4 regions of the Janthinobacterium pasteuri genome follow, and region 1 is predicted to be linked to each of the others. Evidence: predicted binding sites of a transcription regulator. Region 1 holds the regulator's gene; each other region holds the start of a gene.

The links. The regulator sigma-54, encoded in region 1, starts transcription at its own class of promoters, with help from an activator protein. The targets are predictions, from matches to a motif close to TGGCANGNAANCTGCTTT.
Region 2: the regulator sigma-54 is predicted to act here: its motif matches at 1,554-1,571, upstream of ACQ4WN_RS22715 (PEP-CTERM sorting domain-containing protein).
Region 3: the regulator sigma-54 is predicted to act here: its motif matches at 3,243-3,260, upstream of prpB (methylisocitrate lyase).
Region 4: the regulator sigma-54 is predicted to act here: its motif matches at 3,063-3,080, upstream of ACQ4WN_RS17405 (circularly permuted type 2 ATP-grasp protein).

The regions. Positions count from the first base shown of each region.
Region 1 covers NZ_JBNYXS010000019.1:77,651-82,828, forward strand. Annotated here, with positions in the region: gene lptC (LPS export ABC transporter periplasmic protein LptC) at 1-587, shown strand, start outside; gene lptA (lipopolysaccharide transport periplasmic protein LptA) at 613-1,194, shown strand; gene lptB (LPS export ABC transporter ATP-binding protein) at 1,194-1,949, shown strand; gene ACQ4WN_RS18755 (RNA polymerase factor sigma-54) at 1,954-3,432, shown strand; gene hpf (ribosome hibernation-promoting factor, HPF/YfiA family) at 3,502-3,864, shown strand; gene ACQ4WN_RS18765 (enoyl-CoA hydratase/isomerase family protein) at 4,000-5,085, shown strand; gene rapZ (RNase adapter RapZ) at 5,086-5,178, opposite strand, start outside.
Region 2 covers NZ_JBNYXS010000028.1:64,308-69,485, forward strand. Annotated here, with positions in the region: gene ACQ4WN_RS22700 (TetR/AcrR family transcriptional regulator) at 1-146, shown strand, start outside; gene ACQ4WN_RS22705 (tetratricopeptide repeat protein) at 196-969, shown strand; gene ACQ4WN_RS22710 (LOG family protein) at 981-1,526, shown strand; gene ACQ4WN_RS22715 (PEP-CTERM sorting domain-containing protein) at 1,838-2,431, shown strand; gene ACQ4WN_RS22720 (YgjP-like metallopeptidase domain-containing protein) at 2,518-3,030, opposite strand; gene ACQ4WN_RS22725 (KGG domain-containing protein) at 3,166-3,573, opposite strand; gene ACQ4WN_RS22730 (phasin family protein) at 3,621-4,133, opposite strand; gene purU (formyltetrahydrofolate deformylase) at 4,479-5,178, shown strand, end outside.
Region 3 covers NZ_JBNYXS010000009.1:111,200-116,377, forward strand. Annotated here, with positions in the region: gene ACQ4WN_RS11815 (hypothetical protein) at 1-633, opposite strand, end outside; gene ACQ4WN_RS11820 (hypothetical protein) at 646-909, opposite strand; gene ACQ4WN_RS11825 (T6SS effector phospholipase Tle3 domain-containing protein) at 873-1,208, opposite strand; gene ACQ4WN_RS11830 (MBL fold metallo-hydrolase) at 1,350-2,207, opposite strand; gene ACQ4WN_RS11835 (hypothetical protein) at 2,384-2,620, shown strand; gene ACQ4WN_RS11840 (hypothetical protein) at 2,745-2,993, shown strand; gene prpB (methylisocitrate lyase) at 3,323-4,210, shown strand; gene prpC (bifunctional 2-methylcitrate synthase/citrate synthase) at 4,280-5,178, shown strand, end outside.
Region 4 covers NZ_JBNYXS010000017.1:37,962-43,139, forward strand. Annotated here, with positions in the region: gene ACQ4WN_RS17390 (hypothetical protein) at 1-592, opposite strand, end outside; gene ACQ4WN_RS17395 (hypothetical protein) at 887-1,777, shown strand; gene ACQ4WN_RS17400 (sensor histidine kinase) at 1,830-2,987, shown strand; gene ACQ4WN_RS17405 (circularly permuted type 2 ATP-grasp protein) at 3,116-4,570, shown strand; gene ACQ4WN_RS17410 (alpha-E domain-containing protein) at 4,564-5,178, shown strand, end outside.

The DNA.
Region 1 (5,178 bases):
GCTGGCGCATGATTTTTACCGTGCTGGGGGCCGTCGTCTTTGCGCTGGGCAGTTTTTGGCTGCTGGAAGTGATGAACAAGAATGCCCAGGACATCACGGCCAGCAAGCATCAGGATGAGCCAGACTATTTCATCACCAATTTCAGCCTGGTGCGCATGGACTTGACGGGCAAACCCAGCTATATCGTGTCGGGCATCAAGCTCACGCATTATCCGCTGGACGATTCATCCGATATCGACCAGCCGTTCGTGCGCAAGCTCACGCCAGGCATGCCGCCGATGAACATGAATGCGGAACTGGCGCATATCGACCAGGACAATACCCGGCTGCAACTGCACCGCAAAGTCGTGATTGACCGCGTGGCCAGTCCGAAGGCGCAGAACCTGACAGTCAAGACGGAAGCGCTGACGGTGTTCCCGGATGAGGAAAGAATGGAAACGGACGTGCCTGTCGATATCCTGACGGGCGCCTCGCGCATGAATGGCATAGGCATGAAGGCCAATAACGCCACCGGCGTGGTGGAAGTGCAGAATGCGCTGCGCATGGTCCTCCCGCCGAAACCGCGCCCGGCCGCGGCGGCAAAATGACAGAATGAAACAAGGAAACCATACTATGAAGAACATCTTGCTGTTGACCGTATTTTCTCTGACCATGATGGGCGTGGCGCATGCCGAGAAGGCCGATTCCGAGAAGGAAGCCGTCATCACGGCACGTAGCGGCCACGTCGATGACGTCAAACAGGTGCGTACGCTGACGGGCGACGTCGTGCTGGTCAAGGGTACCTTGACCATGAAGGCGGGCCGGGCCCTGATCACGGAAGATCCGCAAGGCTACCAGTTCATTACCTTCTGGGCCGATCCCGGCAAGCTGGCCACCTTCCGCCAGAAGCGCGATGGCGCGGGCGACCTGTGGGTGGAGGGCGAGGCGGAGCGCGTGGAATACAACAACAAGACGGAAGTGGTGAAACTGTTTTCCAAGGCCAAGCTGACGCGCCTGGAAGGCTCGAAAGCGACCGACGTGGCCAATGGCGCCTTCATCTCGTATGACAGCCGCAAGGAAGAATTTGCGATGGAAAATTCCAACAGCGGCACCAGCACCCCGGATGGCGGCAGCGTGCGCATGGTGATCCAGCCGAAGCCCAAGGCACCGGCGGCGGAGAAGGCGCCGGCCACGCCCGCGTCAGGAAATAAATAATGGACAATACTCGTTGCGGCAGCACCCTGATCGTTCGCGGACTGCAAAAAACCTATGGCAAGCGGCAAGTCGTGCATGATGTCTCGCTGCAAGTCGAATGCGGCGAAGTGGTGGGTTTGCTGGGCCCGAACGGCGCCGGCAAGACCACCTCGTTTTACATGATCGTCGGCCTGGTGCCGTCGGACGGCGGCACCATCGATATCAGCGGCGTGGATATTTCCCGCCTGCCCATCCACCGCCGCGCGCAGATGGGCCTGTCGTATCTGCCGCAGGAAGCGTCCGTGTTTCGCAAGCTGACGGTGGAGGACAATATCCGCGCCGTACTGGAAATCCAGACCGTCGAAGGCCGTCCCCTGAAGAAGGCCGAGATCGAGGAGCGCCTGGATAAATTGCTGGCCGACCTGCAGATTGAAAAGTTGCGCGAGAACCAGGCGCTGTCCCTGTCGGGTGGCGAGCGGCGCCGCGTGGAAATCGCCCGCGCGCTGGCCACCGACCCGCGTTTCGTGCTGCTCGACGAGCCGTTCGCCGGTGTCGACCCTATCGCCGTGATCGAGATCCAGCGTATCGTGCGCTTCTTGAAGGAACGCAATATCGGCGTCCTGATCACCGATCATAATGTGCGCGAGACGCTGGGTATCTGTGACCGTGCCTACATCATCAACCAGGGCTCGGTGCTGGCGTCGGGACGCCCCGACGACATCATCGCGAACGAGTCGGTACGCCGGGTCTATCTGGGCGAACACTTCCGTATGTGAGCCAATGAAACAATCATTGCAGCTGCGCACTTCGCAGCACCTGGCACTGACGCCGCAGTTGCAGCAATCGATACGCCTGTTGCAATTGTCTACCCTGGAATTGCACCAGGAGCTGGAGCAGCTGCTGACAGACAATCCCTTGCTTGAGCGCCTCGACGATCCGCTCGACCGTTCGCTGCGCCTGCTGTCCGACGGCGCCTTGAGTTCCACGGCCGCGCCGGCCGAAGCACCGCCCCAGCCGCCAGGCCAGGAGGCACCCGCCGCGCCGGCCGAAGCGGAAACCTTTGATGGCGAGGCTGGCGACAGCCCTGCCGCAGCCGATGGCGGCGACAGCGACTGGAGCGAGGCGAGCCGCGGCAAGGCGCCCGACGACGAAGATTCCCGTCCGCAACTTGAAGCCCACCACTGCACCCTGCGCGAACACTTGATGGAGCAGATGCGCGTGACGGTGCTCGAATTGCGCGACCGCGCGCTGGTCGAGCTGATCATTGACGCGCTCGACGACAATGGCTACCTGGAAGAGTCGCTCGACGACATCCTGGCGCGTTTGCCGCAAGAGCTGGAAATCGACGCCGACGAGATGCGCACGGCGTTGTCCCTGCTGCAAAGTTTCGATCCGCCCGGCGTGGGCGCGCGCAATGCATCCGAATGCCTGGCGCTGCAAATCAAGCGCTTGCCGCACATCGCCATGGTGACGCGGCGCATGGCCCTCGTTATCGTGGAAAAGCACCTGACCTGGTTTGCCCAACGCGATTTCAACAAGCTGAAAAAAGCCCTCGATTGCGACGATGAAGACTTGCGCGAAGCGCAGACCGTGATTCGCCAGTGCAATCCGCATCCGGGTGCCGTCTTCGCTTCGGACGTGTCCGATTACGTGGTGCCCGACGTCCTCGTCAAGCGCGCGCGCAATGGCTGGCAAGTCACCCTGAACAACGATGTCATGCCGCGCCTGCGCGTCAATGCCATGTACGCCAACTTGTTGAAGCAGGGCAAAGGCGAGGGCGCCATGGGCGCACAGTTGCAGGAAGCCAAATGGCTGATCAAGAATATGCGCCAGCGTTTCGACACGATCTTGCGCGTGGCGCAGGCGATAGTAGAAAGACAAAAGAACTTTTTCTCGCATGGGGCCGTTGCCATGCGTCCCCTTGTGCTCCGTGAAATAGCTGATACACTGGGTTTACACGAGAGTACTATCTCGCGGGTAACAACTCAAAAGTACATGCTCACCCCGCATGGCATGTTCGAGTTGAAATATTTCTTTGGTAGCCACGTCGCCACCGAAGCGGGGGGCGAAGCGTCATCGACGGCGATACGGGCATTGATCGTGCAACTAACAGGAGCAGAAGACCCTAAAAATCCTTTATCCGACAGTAAGATTGCGGACATGCTGGGGGAACAAGGCATGGTGATTGCGCGACGTACTGTTGCCAAATACCGGGAAGCGTTGAAAATTCCGCCAGTGAGCCTGCGTAAGTGTTTGTAAGTTTTTTTCGGTTCCTCTGCGGGCCGGAGTCAATAGACCGCACGAACCCGATCATCTTTAGGAGTGTGTATGAATCTCACCATCAGCGGACATCATCTCGAAGTCACACCAGCCATTCGTGAATACGTACAAACGAAGCTGGAGCGCGTGAAACGTCATTTCGATCAAGTCATCGATATTGCCGTGATTCTGACCGTGGATAACCTCAAAGAGAAAGAAAAACGTCAAAAGGCCGAAGTCAATTTGCGCCTGAGTGGAAAAACTGTCTATGTGGAAAGTCTGGCGCACGACCTGTATGCCGCCATCGATATCCTGATCGACAAACTGGACAGGCAAGTGATGAAGTACAAAACCAAAGTGCAAGGGCACGGTAAAGAGGCGATCAAGCATCTGCCAGACAACTCAGAGGAAGATGCCGTCGTCGCCGTCTAAGGCCACCCGCTTCCAGCAGTTGTGATCAACTAAGGGCGCACATCTTGCGCCCTTTTTTGCGCCCCGATCTTTTGAGCGCAATCTTCCCCGCGCAGGCGCTAGAATGTTCGCACTTTCACTTCTTTCCTGCCTGCCATGAGCGATTTCGTCCAGACCTCCATCCGCAACCGCACGGGCCACATCGTGCTCGACCGCCCGAAAGCCTTGAATTCCCTGTCGCTGGAGATGGTGCGCGCCTTGAGCGTGGCCCTGCTGGCCTGGCGCGACGATCCGCAGGTGGACGCCGTGGTGATCCGCTCCAGTAGTGAAAAAGCCCTGTGTGCCGGTGGTGACATCCGTTTCTTTTACGATGCGGGCCTGGCCACGCCACAAGGCGGCAGTGCATTGCTGGAAGATTTCTTTACGGAAGAATACGCCTTAAATCATTTGATTCATTTCTATCCAAAACCGTATATTGCCGTGATGGATGGCGTGGTGATGGGCGGCGGCATGGGCGTGGCGCAAGCCGGGCCTGGCAACCGCCTGCGCCTCGTCACGGGCCGCACGCGCATGGCCATGCCGGAAGTCAATATCGGTTTGTTTCCCGATGTGGGCGGCAGTTATTTCCTGTCCCGCCTGGCCGGCCAGCTGGGCCTGTACCTGGGCTTGACGGGCTTGACGATCAACGCGGCCGATGCCCTGTACACGGGCCTGGCCGATGTCTACCTGCCTGAGGCGCAGATGGGGGCGCTGCTGGCCCTGTTCGAATCGACGCCTGGTGAGGGTTTGCCGGTGGCCATCAAGACCCTGGCTGCACCGTTTCAGGCCGAGGCGGGGGCTTCTCCTCTGGCCACGGCGCGCGCGGCGCTGGATCGCCATTTCGGCGCCGGCTCCGTGGCCGCGATCATGGCTTCGCTGGCGCAGGACGACAGCGCGTTCGCCGGCAAGGCGCTGGCGGCCATGCGCCTGCGTTCGCCGCTGATGATGTCGGTGACCCTGGAATTGCTGCAGCGGGGCGCCCATCTGGGCGTGGCCGATTGCCTGCGCATGGAGCGCAGCGTGGTGCGCCACAACTTCGAGCATGGCGAAGTGCTCGAAGGCGTGCGCGCGCTGGTGGTCGACAAGGACAATGCTCCGCGCTGGCAGCCTGCCAGCCTGGACGAGGTCGATGCGGCCATGGTGGCGCGCTTCTTTGCCCCCGTCTGGCCAGCGCAAGCGCATCCGCTGCGCCATCTGGATTAGCTAGCTACGTTCGCGGTGGCGTAGCACGACCCGTTCATTCGGGCTGAAATACTGCGCCAGCCGTTCCGCCATGTACACGGAGCGGTGCTGGCC
Region 2 (5,178 bases), on a different contig from region 1:
ACAGCGAGCAGCAATCGATGTCCGATGCGCTGGCGCGCGGCTGCTACCAGGTGCTGTCCCTGATCGGGCCGTATTTGCGCAATGAAACGCATTTGCTGTTTCGCAAACTGTCGGAAGAGTATGTGACCAAACTCAAGAACGACTGACACGGCCGCTGGCGGCAAGGCGGCAGGTCGTCATTTACAGGAGATATGTATGGCTTGGAAACAATTTCCCTATCCGGACGCAGCCTATGTCTACACACCGCAGACCCTGGAGGCGGCTTGGGCGCGCCTGCATGCGGGCGATGTGGAACCGTTTCCCACGCACGCGGCGCTGGTGCAGGCCTGGCTGGCCTTCCATGCGGGCGACTTCGAACGCGCCGTGAAGCTGGGCCTGGCCGTTGGCGTGCCCGGCTATGCGGTGGCGCACAAGGCGACCTGCCTCTACGCCACGCACCTGGAAGTGAACGACAGCCAGAAACTCGATATGTACGAAGAAGTGGCGGAGCGCTGCGAGCGTCAGCAGATCGAGCAGCCAGACAACCCGGCAGGCTACTACTGGCATGCCTACAGCCTGGGCCGCTACGCGCTGGGCACGTCCGTTGTCAAGGCCCTGGCGCAGGGCATGGGGGCGCGCGTGCGCAACAGCCTGGACCGCACGATGACGGTGGCGCCCATGCATGCGGAAGCGCATATTGCGTTTGGGATTTATCATACGGAAATTATCGACAAGGTCGGTGCCATGATCGGCAGCCTGACCTACGGCGCCAACAAGGAAGATGGCTATCAGCACTTCAAGACGGCACTCGCCCTGATGCCGTATTCGGCGCTGGCGCACAGCGAATATGCGCGCGCCTTGAACATGCTTGACGGAAAGAAAAAGCTGGCGGAAGCGCTGGCCCTGTATGAAAAGGCGGCCGAGTGCGTGGCACTGGACGCCAAGGAACGCCTCGAGGTCGAGGCGGCGATCGATGAATTGAAAGAATAAGGACGACTGTGATCAAGGCTTTATGTGTGTATTGTGGCGCCAATGCGGGCGTCTCACCGGACTATGCCGTGGCGGCGCGCGAACTGGCGCGCGTGCTGGTGGCAGAAAATATTTCACTGGTGTATGGCGGCGGCAAGGTGGGCCTGATGGGCGTGATCGCCGATGAAGTGCTGCGCCTGGGCGGCGAGGTGACGGGCGTGATTCCTACCCAGCTGGTTGAGCGCGAAGTAGGCCACACGGGCTTGACGCGCCAGTTCATCGTGAAGGACATGCATGAGCGCAAGGCGATGATGGCCAGCCTGTCCGATGCCTTCATCGCCATGCCCGGCGGCTATGGCACCCTGGAAGAGCTGTTCGAGATGCTCACGTGGGCCCAGCTGGGCCTGCACGCCAAGCCCATCGGCTTGCTCAATGTCGACCGTTTCTATGATGGCTTGCTGGGATTCGTGCAAAACGGCAGGGAGCAGGGCTTCATCCGCCCGCAGCATGCGGCTTTCCTGAATGCCGATGCCGATCCTGCCGCGCTGGTGCAGCGCCTGAAGGAGTGCGCACCCTAGCGTCGTCGATGCCATGCGATACAGCCATGCCCTGAAAAGTGCATGGCTTTTTTTATTTCTGCACGGGAAAATTGATCGGGATCAATTAACTAATTAATAAAAATACAGTCATAGTATTGCCTCCGAGGCATGTTTTTTTGAAAATGAAGATGCTTTTTATGTATTAATGTGCTCTACTGGCATGGTTCAAAAATTAGGAATTTCGGACACCGACGAGCGATGTAGAGACTCCCAAAAAAAGGTGCCGATCTGTTTCAAGTTGCCACAACCACGCTACTTCATCATCTCGAAAGGATGCTATTTTGAAAACAATGAATCTCTTGCGCGCGACTGCTGTCGCTGCCCTTTTCGCCGCTGGCGGCGCCCAGGCGCAGACGACCACGATCGGCTTCGATGCGCTGGAACATCCGGGCATCTTCGGTTCCGTTTTCCCCTCCTACTCGGAAGGCGGCTACAATTTTGACAGCAGCTTCCTGGGCCTGTTGAGTTCGGCACATCAAAGCAGCTTCGCCTACGCGGGCTCGGCCGGCCTGGGTGCGACAGCCCTGTCGACGACGACCTTGTCGCGCGCCGACGGCGGGGCTTTCTCGCTCAGCTCGATCAGCCTGGCTGACTTCGTGAGCTTGCCCGGTTCCTACGACGTGACCTTTGTCGGCCATCAGGTGGGCGGCGGCACGGTGAGCCAGACGTTTACCCTCGGGGGCGGCCATACCTTCGCCGATTACACATTCTCGGGTTTCAACAATCTGCTGTCGGCATCGTGGAAAGAAGGCGCCCTGCACACGTTCCAGGTCGATAATATCGCCGCCAGCGTGAGCGCTGTGCCGGAACCGGCCACGTACGGCATGCTGCTGGGTGGACTGGGTGTTCTGGCGTTCCTGCGCCGCCGCAAGAACGCCGCCTGAGCCTGAATTGGCGCCGACCCTGCCGGCGCACAGGAAAAAAGCCGCCTTTTACCAGGCGGCTTTTTCACGCTGGTCGGCACCGGCCGTCACGACCACAGGCGCTGGCCCGACAGGTCGAGCTGCGTCAGGTACAGGCGCACGTCGAATTCGTACTGGTGGTACTGCGGTTCCATATACGCGCACAGCTTGTAGAACGCCTTGTCATGTTGCTTTTCTTTCACATGCGCCAGTTCGTGTACGGCGATCATGCGCAGGAATTCCAGCGGTACTTCCTTGAACATGGTGGCCACGCGGATTTCATGCTTGGCCTTGAGCTTGCCGCCTTGCACGCGCGAGATCGAGGTATGCAAGCCCAACGCATGCTGGATCGCATGGATCTTGCTGTCGAACGCTACCTTGTTGATGGGCTCGGCATTGCGCAGGAATGTATTCTTCAAGTCTTGCACATACTGGTACAGCGCCTTGTCGTTGCGCACATCATGCGCATTCGGGTAGCGTTTCAACAGGACTTCACCCAGCTTGTCCTGCGCGATCAATTGTTGTACTTGCGCTTGCGTTTGTTCGGAATAGGCGCTCAGGTATTTCAGGGATGGCTGCATGCGGAGAAGGGCGGGGCGGGGCGCGGAGGTGTCAGTAAGGCGAGAATGTACCATACCGCCGCGCCCCGCGCTGCGCCGGCTCTTGCACGGGGCCGCCTGCGCCGCCCCGTGCCGCCGTCAAGCGGTGCGCGCAGGTCAGCCCTGGCCCTTGTCGTCCTCGTCCTTGCTGCCTTGCCGGCTCGCCTTGGCTTGCTGCTCGGCGCTGCCGCTGCGTGCCGCGCTACTGCTACCGCTGCGGCTTTCATAGGCGCGCTGGGCCGATTGTCGGCTCTCCCCGCCTTTCCTGCCGATTTCCGCCATGTGTACACGGTTGCGGCTGACGGCTTCACCGCCTTTCTGCCCGGCCCGGCGTGCTTCTTCCGAGTCGAATTCATGCGCCGTGCCCTTTTGATGGGCTGCCTGACCGCCCTTGCTGGCAATTTCGCGTTGTTGCTCCTCGTTCATGGCGGCAAAGCCGCGTTTGCTCGTGCCTTTGCTGCTGCCCGGTTCGCCCGCTTTCTGGCTGCTGCCAGCGCCTTTGCCCTGCTCATTACTGTTAGCCATGTCGCTCTCCTTGCTGTCGGGTGGGGTCTAGTGTTCAATTCAACTGCTCAATGCGCCTGATCGGATTGCCTGCCGCTCTCGCGGCTGCGGCCCGCACCATCGTGGCGGCCCGTGGCGTGCATTTTTTCGAGCATTTCACGCTGGTGCTGCGTGGCTTTTTCCGTTTCTTCGGCCGTCTTGCGCACCACTTCATCGGCGAAGGCCACGGCCGTACGGCTGGCTTCGGGCAGGTGGTTCTCTGCCGTGCGGTTCATCTCGACATTGGCGTTGGCGACGAGATTGCCGAGTTGCTGCTGGTACTGGCGCAGCTTGTTGCTGCCCGGCTGCAACTGAGCAGCGGCCTGCGACATGAACTCGCCCGTGTCGCGCGCGCACAGCAGTTGCTGGCTGGCGCTGCTCCATTCCTGCAGCAGGTCTTGCGCCAGCCGCAGATGCAGCTCGCTCAGTTGCTGCGCCGTATCGAACAGCTTGCGCGATAGTTCTGTGGCGAAATTGCTCTGGGCCTCCAGGTGGGATTTCAGGGCGGGGCTGAGACTTTGGGGGGTACTGTTGGTGAACATGTTCTACCTCAATGAAAATCTGGTCCGAGAAACACCCGGTGCACCGGATGCGGCGTGTGCTGAAACAAGCAAAGAGATAGACGCCGGATGGCGTGCCAGGTTCCACGCCGGATGCCGGTTTGGTGCGAGAATGGCGCCTGGCAGGCAGAAAATCGCGATGACTTTGTGCCAGATCAAATGAACGTGAATCGGCTTGCCACCGCTGGCAGCCATGCTGCTTGTGTGGAAAATGCTGGTTTACAGGCCCGGCCGTGCGACAATAGTCGGCTCGCGGCAGCGCAGCCGATGGCCGGCGCGCGTGGCTGAGCCGAGCATAGCCCACCTTTTTTGCCTTATTCCGCGACCATGACGCATCCCGAATACATCCTGACCCTGTCCTGCCTGGACCAGCGCGGCATCGTGCACCGCGTGTCTGGCTTCCTGGCCGAACACGGCTGCAACATCCTCGATTCCGCCCAGTTCGGTGACCAGGAATCCCAGCTGTTCTTCATGCGCGTGCATTTTGCGCTGGAAGACGGCGCCGTCAGCGACGCCCAGTTGCGCAGCGACTTCGCCGACCTGTCGCAAGCCATGCAGCTGAATGGCCAATTGCACGATGCGCGCGTCAAGCCGCGCGTGATGCTGATGGTGTCGAAGATCGGCCATTGCCTGAACGATTTGCTGTTCCGCTACAAGAGCGGCTTGCTGAACGTGGAAATTCCCGCCATCGTGTCGAACCACATGGAGTTCTACCAGCTGGCGGCCAGCTACAATATTCCCTTCCACCACCTGCCGCTGGCGGCCGGTGCGCCGGAAGCGGCCAAGCTGGCGCAGGAAGCGAAGATCATCGAGCTGATGGACACGCACAAGATCGACCTGGTGGTGCTGGCGCGCTACATGCAAATCCTGTCGCCCGGCCTGTGCCAGGCGCTCGACGGGCGCGCCATCAATATCCATCATTCCTTCCTGCCCAGCTTCAAGGGTGCCAAGCCGTATGCGCAGGCGCACCACCGCGGCGTCAAGCTGATCGGCGCGACGGCCCATTTCGTCACGGGCGACCTGGATG
Region 3 (5,178 bases), on a different contig from region 1:
ATCCCAGTTCATGACCCACACGGTTTGCTGCGGATGCACTTCCAGGTAGGCCAGCGCCGCTTGCAGGGAGACGAAGCCCGCATTGTTGCCACCCAGGGTGATGCGCACGTCGGGTGGCGTGGCGCGGGTCCAGAGGGTGGGGGAGCGGGGGTTGCCGATGTTGAAGGTATCGGTGATGCGTTCGCGCGTAGTGTTTCTTGCCTCTTCTGGGTCCAACTTGCCCGCAGGAAGGGCATATTCGACGCGGATGCCTGCCAGTTCGCGCCAGTTCTGTTTTTGATCCTTGGGATAGACCCGATAAAAGTAGGTGGGGCTGGAGTAGTAAATGTCATGAAATAGGCTGGTTAATTTGTGCACATATTTATAGTGATAGCCCTTGAACGTTTCCGTGCCATCGAGATCGTGAGCCATGGGGGCGACTGCCTGCAAGGTGCTGAACCCCCTGGGATCTGTCCTGACCATATCGTCATTTTTGTTGGGCTTGGCCAATCCCACCGTCCATAGCAGTTGCCACTCGGTCGGATAGTCGAGCCGCTGCAGTGGATTGAGCCACTGCAGGCCCACGACTTGTGCCCGGAAAGGAGCATGGGCCGTGATTTTCGGGAGATCGTCTTCTTTCTGCGCAGGCTTCACGGCGCAGGCCGTCTATAGCGCAAACATGGCGGCGCGGTCCTTGTGCAGGGAGTCGGCCAGGGCATCGCAGCCTTCATCAAACTGATCGCTGATGTCGGCAAAGCGCTTCGAGTGCGGCGGGAATGCCTCAGGCAGCTTGGGCGCCTTCATCGGCAGCCGCCAGGACTTGGGTGGCAGGGCATTGATGCGCGTGCCGGCAGTCTTGGCGAGAATGATGACGATGGGCGCGAACAAAAAGGTCAGTATCTTGCGCCCGATGCCTTTGCTGGTCCGCATGCCCTTTTCGATCGAGTACTCGGCGACCAGTGAACGCGGGTCTTCATCTGCCCGCCGGCCGGGCCAGGTATCACCAGGTCCTCATCGCGGCGTTTCAGGCGCGCATTCAGGCCGTCACACAGGCCTTGTTCGGCCTGCTCATACCATTCGCCGTCGGAATTGACGCCGTGCACAAAGATGATGATGCCGGGACGCGGCATTCGCGTGACGGCCTGGAGCAACGCATGGCTGAACAAGGTCGTGCCTTCGGCTTCGGCGAGCAGGATGCAATTGGTATCGAGCGTAGGGTCGGGCGACATGCGGGCGCTCCGTCAGCGTTAAGCAGGAAAAGGCGGCGCCAAAGTGAACTCAGGCAATCTGCACTGTATGCCGATTGCCTGAGGTGGAACTTGCGTGGGGTCAAGAAAGGCGGTGCGAGGGGCGGGGAGTGCCGGGGAAAATCAGATCGCGTTCAGCGGTATTTTGAGGTAGCGCACGCCGTTGTCTTCCGGCTCGGGCAGCTTGCCCGCGTTGATGTTGACCTGGATGGCGGGCAGGATCAATGTCGGCATGTCCAGTGTGGCGTCGCGGCCCGTGCGCATGGCCACGAACTGTTCTTCCGTAATGCCGTCGCGCAAGTGGATGTTGCTGGCGCGCTGTTCGGCCACCGTCACTTCCCAGCGCGGCGCGCGGCCGTTGGGTGGGTAGTCATGGCACATGAACAGCCGGGTTTGCGGCGGCAGCGACAGCAGGCGCTGTGCGGAGCGGTACAGCAGGGACGCGGAGCCGCCTGGAAAGTCGCAGCGGGCCGAACCCACGTCCGGCATGAACAGGGTGTCGCCCACGAAGACGGCGTCGCCGATCTGGTAAGCCAGGTCGGCTGGCGTGTGGCCGGGCACGTGCAGGGCGCGCACTTCCAGTGCGCCAATATGAAACACCTGGTCGGGCGCGAACAGCTGGTCGAACTGCGAGCCGTCGGCCCGGGCGCCATCCTGGTGGTAGACCGCGGCGAAGGCTTGCTGCACTGTCTGGATGGCGGCGCCGATGGCCACGTCGCCGCCCAGCTGCTGCTGCAGGTAGGGCGCGGCGGACAGATGATCGGCGTGCGCATGGGTTTCCAGCAGCCAGCGGCACTGCAAGCCGTGTTCGCGCACGAAGGCGATCACCGTGTCGGCCGACGCGGTCGAGGTGCGGCCCGCCTTCGGATCGTAGTCGAGCACGGAATCGATGATGGCACAGTCCTGGCCATCCGCTTCGTACACGACGTAGGTGACGGTGGCGGTGGCGGGGTCGAAGAAAGCTTGGATTTGTGGAGTCATCGCGGCGGCAGGGGACGGGCAAGGAAGGGCATTATATCGCCAGAGCAGGCTAAAAAAATGCTGCGAACTCATATTTAATATGCGGAAAACAGATAAGCAGGCAGGCCAGGCACGCGACTACCGTGCGCACCCTGTGCCTTGCCGCGTGCTAACCTCATTCTTACAAGGAGGAATTCATGAACGATATCACTGCACGCAGCGAACAGTACCGCGGTTTTACGATTTCGGTGACCGCGCAAAAAGACAACGACGATTTATGGGATTTTACCTACCGCCTGCAACGCGAGGGCGAGAGCGCGGTGCAAGCGATTACACGCAGCCGCACCCTGGGCGGCTATGCGGCACCTGAAACGGCTTGCACGGCCGGCCTGGAAGTGGCCAGGACGGAAGTCGATAATCTGCTGCGCCCTTGAGCCAGCGTAAATCGTTTAGCCGGAAAGTCAGCCTGACCGCGCGCTGGCACCTGAAACACGTCGCTAGCGGCCGCGCTTCATGCTACGATTTCCACTATTGAGTCAGTCACGAAGGAGGCACCGCATGGAAAACAATTCTAAAATTCACTATAAAGGCTGGGAAATCGTTCCCCTGGCCGTGCCCACCACCGATGGCAAATGGTCGGCCAGTTGCGACATCGAACGCGCCACCGCAGAAGGCCTGGAAGTGTTTGAAGGCTCGACCATGCAATTCGTGCGCGACGACGAGGATGGCGCCATTGCCGCCGCCTGCGAAGAGGCCGTGCGCCAGATCGACAACATCATTGCCAATCCGCTGGTGCGTCTGGCCTAGTGTGGTCTTGTAGTTTCAGTTGTATCAGTTGTATACATCAGCCGGCGCCCGCCGGCTGTTTTTATTGTTGCGTCTTGCTGCTTGTTGCATGTTTCAAAAAATGTTTCAAAATGGAGTGGATGAAACAGACTTGAAACGTTTTTGACGGCAAACGTGATGTCGCTGTTGCCTGGCGGGACATCCCTGGTGGGCGTCTTAGCTCCTGTTTTCACTCTGCCGTCAGGTGTTTTTCGCAGCGCCGCGCGGCCCTGGCACGGCATTTGCAATACTGGTACTCATAGCCACTCCGTGAAACATTCGGGACCATCCGAAACCCATAAGGTGAACACATGACTCAATACTCCGCAGGCGCAGCGTTCCGCAAGGCCGTCCAGGAAGAATCACCGTTGCAAGTCGTCGGCGCCATCAATGCCAACCACGCCTTGCTGGCCAAGCGCGCCGGTTATAAAGCCATTTATTTGTCCGGCGGCGGTGTCGCGGCCGGCTCGCTGGGCTTGCCCGACCTGGGCATTTCCAGCCTGGACGACGTGCTGACCGATATCCGTCGCATCACCGACGTGTGCGACCTGCCGCTGCTGGTCGATGCCGACACGGGCTTCGGTTCGTCCGCCTTCAACGTGGCGCGTACCGTGAAATCGATGATCAAGTTCGGCGCTGCCGGCCTGCACATCGAAGACCAGGTGGGCGCCAAGCGCTGCGGCCACCGTCCGGGCAAGGAAATCGTGAGCAAGGAAGAAATGGTTGATCGCATCAAGGCCGCCGTCGATGCGCGCACGGACCCCAACTTCGTCATCATGGCGCGCACCGATGCGCTGGCCGTCGATGGCCTGGAAGCGGCACTGGAACGCGCCGTCGCCTGCGTCGAGGCGGGCGCCGACATGATCTTCCCGGAAGCGATCACGGACCTGGAGATGTATGCCACGTTCGCCAAGGCCGTCAATGTGCCTATCCTGGCCAACATCACGGAATTCGGTGCCACGCCGCTGTTCACGCTGGACGAATTGCGCAGCGCCCACGTGGGCCTGGCCCTGTATCCGCTATCGGCCTTCCGCGCCATGAACAAGTCGGCCGACAACGTCTACCGTGCGCTGCGCCGCGACGGCACGCAAAAGAATGTCGTCGATACCATGCAGACGCGCATGGAGCTGTATGAATCGATCAACTATCATGATTTTGAACAAAAACTGGACGCGCTGTTCGCCGCGCAAAAGAAATAAGTAAAGAAGCGGGGACCGCATGGCGGTCCCGCAGTGACGCACCCGAGACTATTCAATCTGGAGAACACAATGACCGCACCGCAAGTCGCTACTTTCAAGCCTAAAAAATCCGTCGCCCTGTCTGGCGTTACCGCCGGCAACACGGCGCTGTGCTCGGTCGGCAAGACCGGCAACGATTTGCACTACCGCGGCTATGACATCCTGGACGTGGCCGACAGCTGCGAATTCGAGGAAATCGCCTATCTGCTGGTGCACGGCAAGCTGCCGACCGCCGCAGAACTGAAAGGCTACAAGGCCAAGCTGAAATCCCTGCGCGGCCTGCCGTCGGCAGTCAAGTCGGCCCTGGAAGCGCTGCCGGCCGCCGCCCACCCGATGGACGTGATGCGCACGGGCGTGTCCGTGCTGGGCTGCACCTTGCCGGAAAAAGACGACCATAACGCGCCTGGTGCGCGCGATATCGCCGACCGCCTGATGGCGTCGTTCGGCTCCATGCTGCTGTACTGGTACCACTACAGCCATAACGGCAAGCGCATCGAAGTGGAAACGGACGACGACTCGATCGGCGGCCACTTCCTGCACCTGCTGCACGGCGAAAAACCGTCCGCATCGTGGGAAAAAGCCATGCACACCTCCTTGATCCTGTACGCGGAACACGAATTCAACGCTTCGACCTTCACCAGCCGCGTCATCGCCGGCACGGGTTCCGACATCCATTCGGCCATCACGGGCGCCATCGGCGCGCTGCGCGGCCCGAAACACGGCGGCGCGAATGAAGTGGCGCTGGATATCCAGAAACGCTACGACAATGCCGATGAAGCGGAAGCGGACATCCGCGAGCGCGTGGCCAACAAGGAAGTGGTGATCGGCTTCGGCCACCCCGTCTACACGATTTCCGACCCGCGCAATAAAGTCATCAAGGAAGTGGCCCGCTCGCTGTCGCAGGAAGCCGGTTCCACGAAAATGTTCGA
Region 4 (5,178 bases), on a different contig from region 1:
TCACCTTGCCGCCCGTCCTGAACGGGTCGGCGCCAGAACCGGGGTTCTCGGCCAGCCCGAAGCACGTGGCGCCGCCGGCACTGACGACGCGCGTGGCGGGCCGGCCATCGGCCGTGAGCAATTCTTCCACGCGGATGACGGGGCCGCCGCGCCAGGCGGAAGCGACCAGCTTCTGGAAGGCGCTTTCGCTTTTGAGCTCGGTGACGGCCAGCCATGGCTGGTCTTGCTTCAACTCGCCGCGCAGGGCCTTGTCGGCGGCGCCCGCGGCCAGCCGGGCGCGCGTGCGCAAGTCTGCGCCAGACGGCGCGGTGGCGGGCGCTTCGGGCAATTCTTCGGCGGGTACGGTAATGGTTTGTGGCGTCACGGCAGGCATGTCAGGAACGGCGGGCGCCGCACTGGCCCGCGCGCGCGGCGTGGGAACCGGCAGCGGCAAGGCCATCGGTGGCGTCTGCGGCAGCGGCCGGGTCGGCAGCAAGGTCATGAACGCCACTTCCGTGTATTGCTTGAGTTGCCGTGCTGGCAGGAGCAGGAAATACAGGCCCAGCGCATGCATGGCCAGGATCAGCGCGACGGCCGCGCCTTTCAAGCTCAAGCCTCTCCGTATGCGCGTAGAAGCGGACTGTAAATGGCGGTGCAATAACATGCGGTTTCCTGTGGGCGCGGGGCGCGAAGGCCTATTCTAGCGAAACTTGAACATAGGCATTAATAAATCCACAAGGTACCGTCTGGCGCGCCTTTTCCTACCAGAATCCGGCACCCGGATGCACAAGGGCATAGGCAGACCAGCGCATGCGATGGCCCCAGTATCGCCAGGCAAAGTATCCTTGCGCCGATTTTTTCGCGTGCGTCCCTATGCCGGCACATGCGCTTCGGCGACAATGCCCGCATGAAACGACTCCCTGCCCTGCTGCTCTTGCTCAGTATGTCCCTGCCGGCTGCGGCCCAAAAGCAAGCCGCCTGCCCGTATGCCGCCTGGAAAAGCGGTTTCAAGGGCGATGCGCGGGCGCAAGCCACGTGTTTATTGCGCCCCGTCAAGCTGTATGCGCGCCTGGGCGACAGCGCGCCGCTGCCGGATTTTCTTGCCGAGCACATCGGCCAGCGCACGGGCATCGCCCCGGCCCAACTGCGCGCCTGGCTGGCCGCGCAAGGCATAGCCGAAGCCGACGTGGGCGGCCCCGTCGACGCTCCGCTGTCGCGCGCCATGGGCCGGCTGGCGGCGCCCATGGCCCGGTACTTCGTCATCCACGACACCAGTTACCCGAATTTCCTGACGGAATCCATTCCTGCCCACATCAACGATGCCGGCTGGGACTTCAACGACTTTACCTTGCGCAATCCGGCGCTGGGCGGCGGTCCGAAAGGCCATGTGTATGTAAACCGCCTGGGCGGCTCGCTGGCGGTGCGCGACTTTGGCACGCCCGGCTACGCCAGCAAGCTGGAAAAGGACAAGCCTTCGCTGACGGGCCTGTTCTTGCACGTGGAACTGGTGCAGCCGCGCAACTCCGTACCGGGCGGCGGCAAGGGCAACGACGGCCTGGCGCCCGATCCGGGCTTTACGCCCGCGCAATACGATCGGCTGGCCCTGCTGTACATCGCCGCCAGCGTGCGCAAGGGAACGTGGCTGATCCCCGCCTTCCACGCCGTGCTCGACACGGGTTTTGCGAACGGTCATGACGACCCGCAGAACTTTTCGCTGGCCGAGTGGACAGCCTCGCTTTCCCGCCTGCAGGCGGCCCTGCGGCAAGCCGATACGGGACAGCGTTTCCCTGACGGCTGATTAGGCGCATACTAATATGTATGTGCATAGCCATTCCTGTCACGGAGTTCAGGTGAATATTGCCACGGATCATCAGGCGGACCGCCAGGCAGGCGCGCGTCATCCACTGCAGCGCGCGCAGCGCCTCTTTGCCATGCGCGATGCCGTCCTCAGCGTCTGGGAACAGCGCGTGCGCGCCAACGTGCGCGGCGCGGACCAGTTGCTCACGCCCATCCTCACCAATACCTTGCCCGCCTTTTTCGATAACCTGACCGAAGCGCTGCCCCCCGGCCATCCGCGCGAAAACGCCGCCAGCAACAGTAACGTGCCGGCCGTGCATGGCAATGAACGGGCGCGCATGACCGATTACGGACCGGAACAAGTGATCCAGGAATACCAGATCTTCCGCGACTGCTTTGCCGCCGTCGCGAAGGAGTCCGGCATTACCCTGCGCGGCAAGGATTGGCAGGTGATCAACGAATCGATCGATATGGGCATCCGCGAATCGATACGCGAATTTACCACCATGCACGAAGGCTTCCGGCGCCGCATCGCGGCCGGCCTGTCGCACGACATGCGCAATCCCCTGGCCGTCATCAGCACCAGCGCCCAGTTGCTGCGCATGCCAGCGGACCCGGAACGGGTGGTATTGCTGGCGCACAAGATTGCCGAGCACAGCAAACGGCTCGACAGCATGATCGAGGAGTTGCTCAATAGCCTCAGCTACCACCAGGGCCAGCGGCTGCCGCTGGCCCTGAGCCAGTTCGATGTGCTGCCCCTGGTGCACGCGGTCGCCAGTCAGGTCAACCTGCAGCTGCCGGACAAATGCCAGGTCAGCGGCCAAGCCGTCGTCGGCTGGTGGTGCGAGAACTCGCTGCGACGCGCGCTGGAAAACCTGCTCGGCAATGCCATCAAGTACGGCGACGACGCCCCCGTCAGCGTGCACGTGGAAGCCGTTCACGAACGCCTGATCATCACCGTCCACAATGGCGGCCAGGCTATTGCGCCAGAGCAGGCCGAACGCATCTTCGACTATCTGCGCCGCGAGAACGACAGCCCCACAGCAGGCTGGGGCATCGGCCTGCCTTTCGTGCAAAACGTGGCCGAAAGCCACGGCGGCAGCATCGCCGTCGACAGCGCACCCGAGACGGGCACCAGCTTCATCTTCGACGTGCCCGTCGATTGCCGTCCCTTCGTTCAGCCCGCCGACATCCCCAAGAGTGACAGCTAGCGCACCAAATCGGTGCGAAGAACGGCACAACGCCACAAAAGTGGTCATATTTACACCTGTTCGCCCCCACCCTGTTGGCACGTTTCCTGCTGAGCTGTACGTAGACACGGCTCAAGGGAAATCACAACATGGCAAATTTTTTCAATGAAATGACTGCGGATGAAGTGGGGTCGGACAGCAAGGTACGCGAACACTATCGTGAATTTGACAACTGGCTGGCACAGCAATCCCCCGAAACCATCGCCCGCAAGCGGGCCGAAGCCGACCTGACGTTCCGCCGGGTCGGCATCACCTTCGCCGTGTATGGCGACGATGCCGGCACGGAGCGCCTGATACCGTTCGATACCATCCCCCGCATCATTCCCGCCGCCGAATGGGCGCAGATGCAGACGGGCCTGGTGCAACGCGTGCAAGCCTTGAACATGTTCATCCATGACATCTATCATGAGAAAAACATCATCAAGGCGGGCATCATTCCTGCCGAGCAAATCTACAAGAATGCCCAGTATCGCCCGGAAATGCAGGGCATTTCCGTCGCCGCCGACATTTACGCGCACATCGCCGGTGTCGATATCGTGCGCGCGGGCCAGGGCGAATTTTATGTACTGGAAGACAATTTAAGGGTGCCTTCGGGCGTGTCCTACATGCTGGAAGACCGCAAAATGATGATGCGGCTGTTCCCGGAACTGTTCGCCCGCAACCGCATCGCCCCCGTCGACCATTACCCGGACATGCTGCTCGACAACTTGCGCTCCGTCGCCCCCATGGGCGTGGATGACCCAACGGTGGTCGTCATGACGCCGGGCATGTACAACTCCGCCTACTTCGAGCACGCTTTTTTGGCCCAGCAAATGGGCGTGGAACTGGTCGAAGGCAAGGATTTGTTTGTCAACGATAACTCCGTCTACATGCGCACCACGCGCGGCCCCAAGCGCGTGGACGTGATCTATCGCCGCGTCGATGACGATTTCCTCGATCCGCTGGCTTTCCGCTCCGACTCGTCACTGGGCGTGCCGGGCCTGCTGTCCGTGTATCGCGCCGGCCGGGTAACGTTGGCGAACGCCATCGGCACGGGCGTGGCCGACGACAAGTCGATCTACCCCTTCGTGCCCGACATGATCAAATTCTACCTGTCGCAAGAGCCGATACTCAACAACGTGCCCACCTACCAGTGCCGCAAAGGGGCCGACCTGTCCTACGTGCTGGCGAATTTATCCAAGCTGGTGGTCAAGGAAGTGCATGGCGCGGGCGGCTATGGCATGCTGGTTGGCCCGGCGTCGAGCGCCGCGCAGATCGAGGATTTCCGCCAGCGCCTGCTGGCCAATCCGGGCGGCTATATCGCCCAGCCGACCCTCGCCCTGTCCGCCTGCCCCACGTATGTGGACGCCGGCATTGCACCGCGTCATATCGATCTGCGCCCGTTCGTACTGTCCGGCAAGACGATTTCCATGGTCCCGGGCGGCCTGACCCGCGTGGCACTGGGCGAAGGCTCGCTGGTGGTCAATTCCTCGCAAGGGGGTGGCACCAAGGATACCTGGGTACTCGAAGCCACATCCGCTTTTGCAGGAGAGAAAACATGCTGAGCCGTACTGCCGATCATTTGTTCTGGATGGCCCGCTACACGGAGCGGGCGGAAAACACGGCACGCATGCTGGACGTCAACATGCAGACCTCGATGCTGCCCCAGTCCGAGCAGGACGCCGAACAGGGCTGGCGCGCCACCCTGGGCATTTCCGAGCTGCAAAGCGCGTATGACCACAAATATGGCCGCGATGGTCAATTTCATACGCGCGACGTGCTCGACTTCATGGTGCGCGACCCGAACAACCCGTCTTCCATCCTCGCCTGCCTGACGGGCGCGCGCGAAAACGCCCGCGCCGTGCGGGGTACGTTGACGACCGAAGTGTGGGAAATCCAGAACGCCACCTGGCTCGACATGCAGAAACGCCTGAAAAGCAATTTGCTGGAAACGGACCCCAGCCAGTTCTTCGAGTGGGTCAAGTACCGTTCGCATTTGTCGCGCGGGGTCACGTTGGGCACCATGCTCAAGGACGAGGCGATTCACTTCATTCGCCTGGGCACCTTCCTGGAGCGGGCCGACAACACGGCGCGCATCCTCGACGTGAAGTTCCACGGCGCGCGCGACACGTCGAAAGACATCACCCAGCGCGATTTTTACTACTGGGCAGCG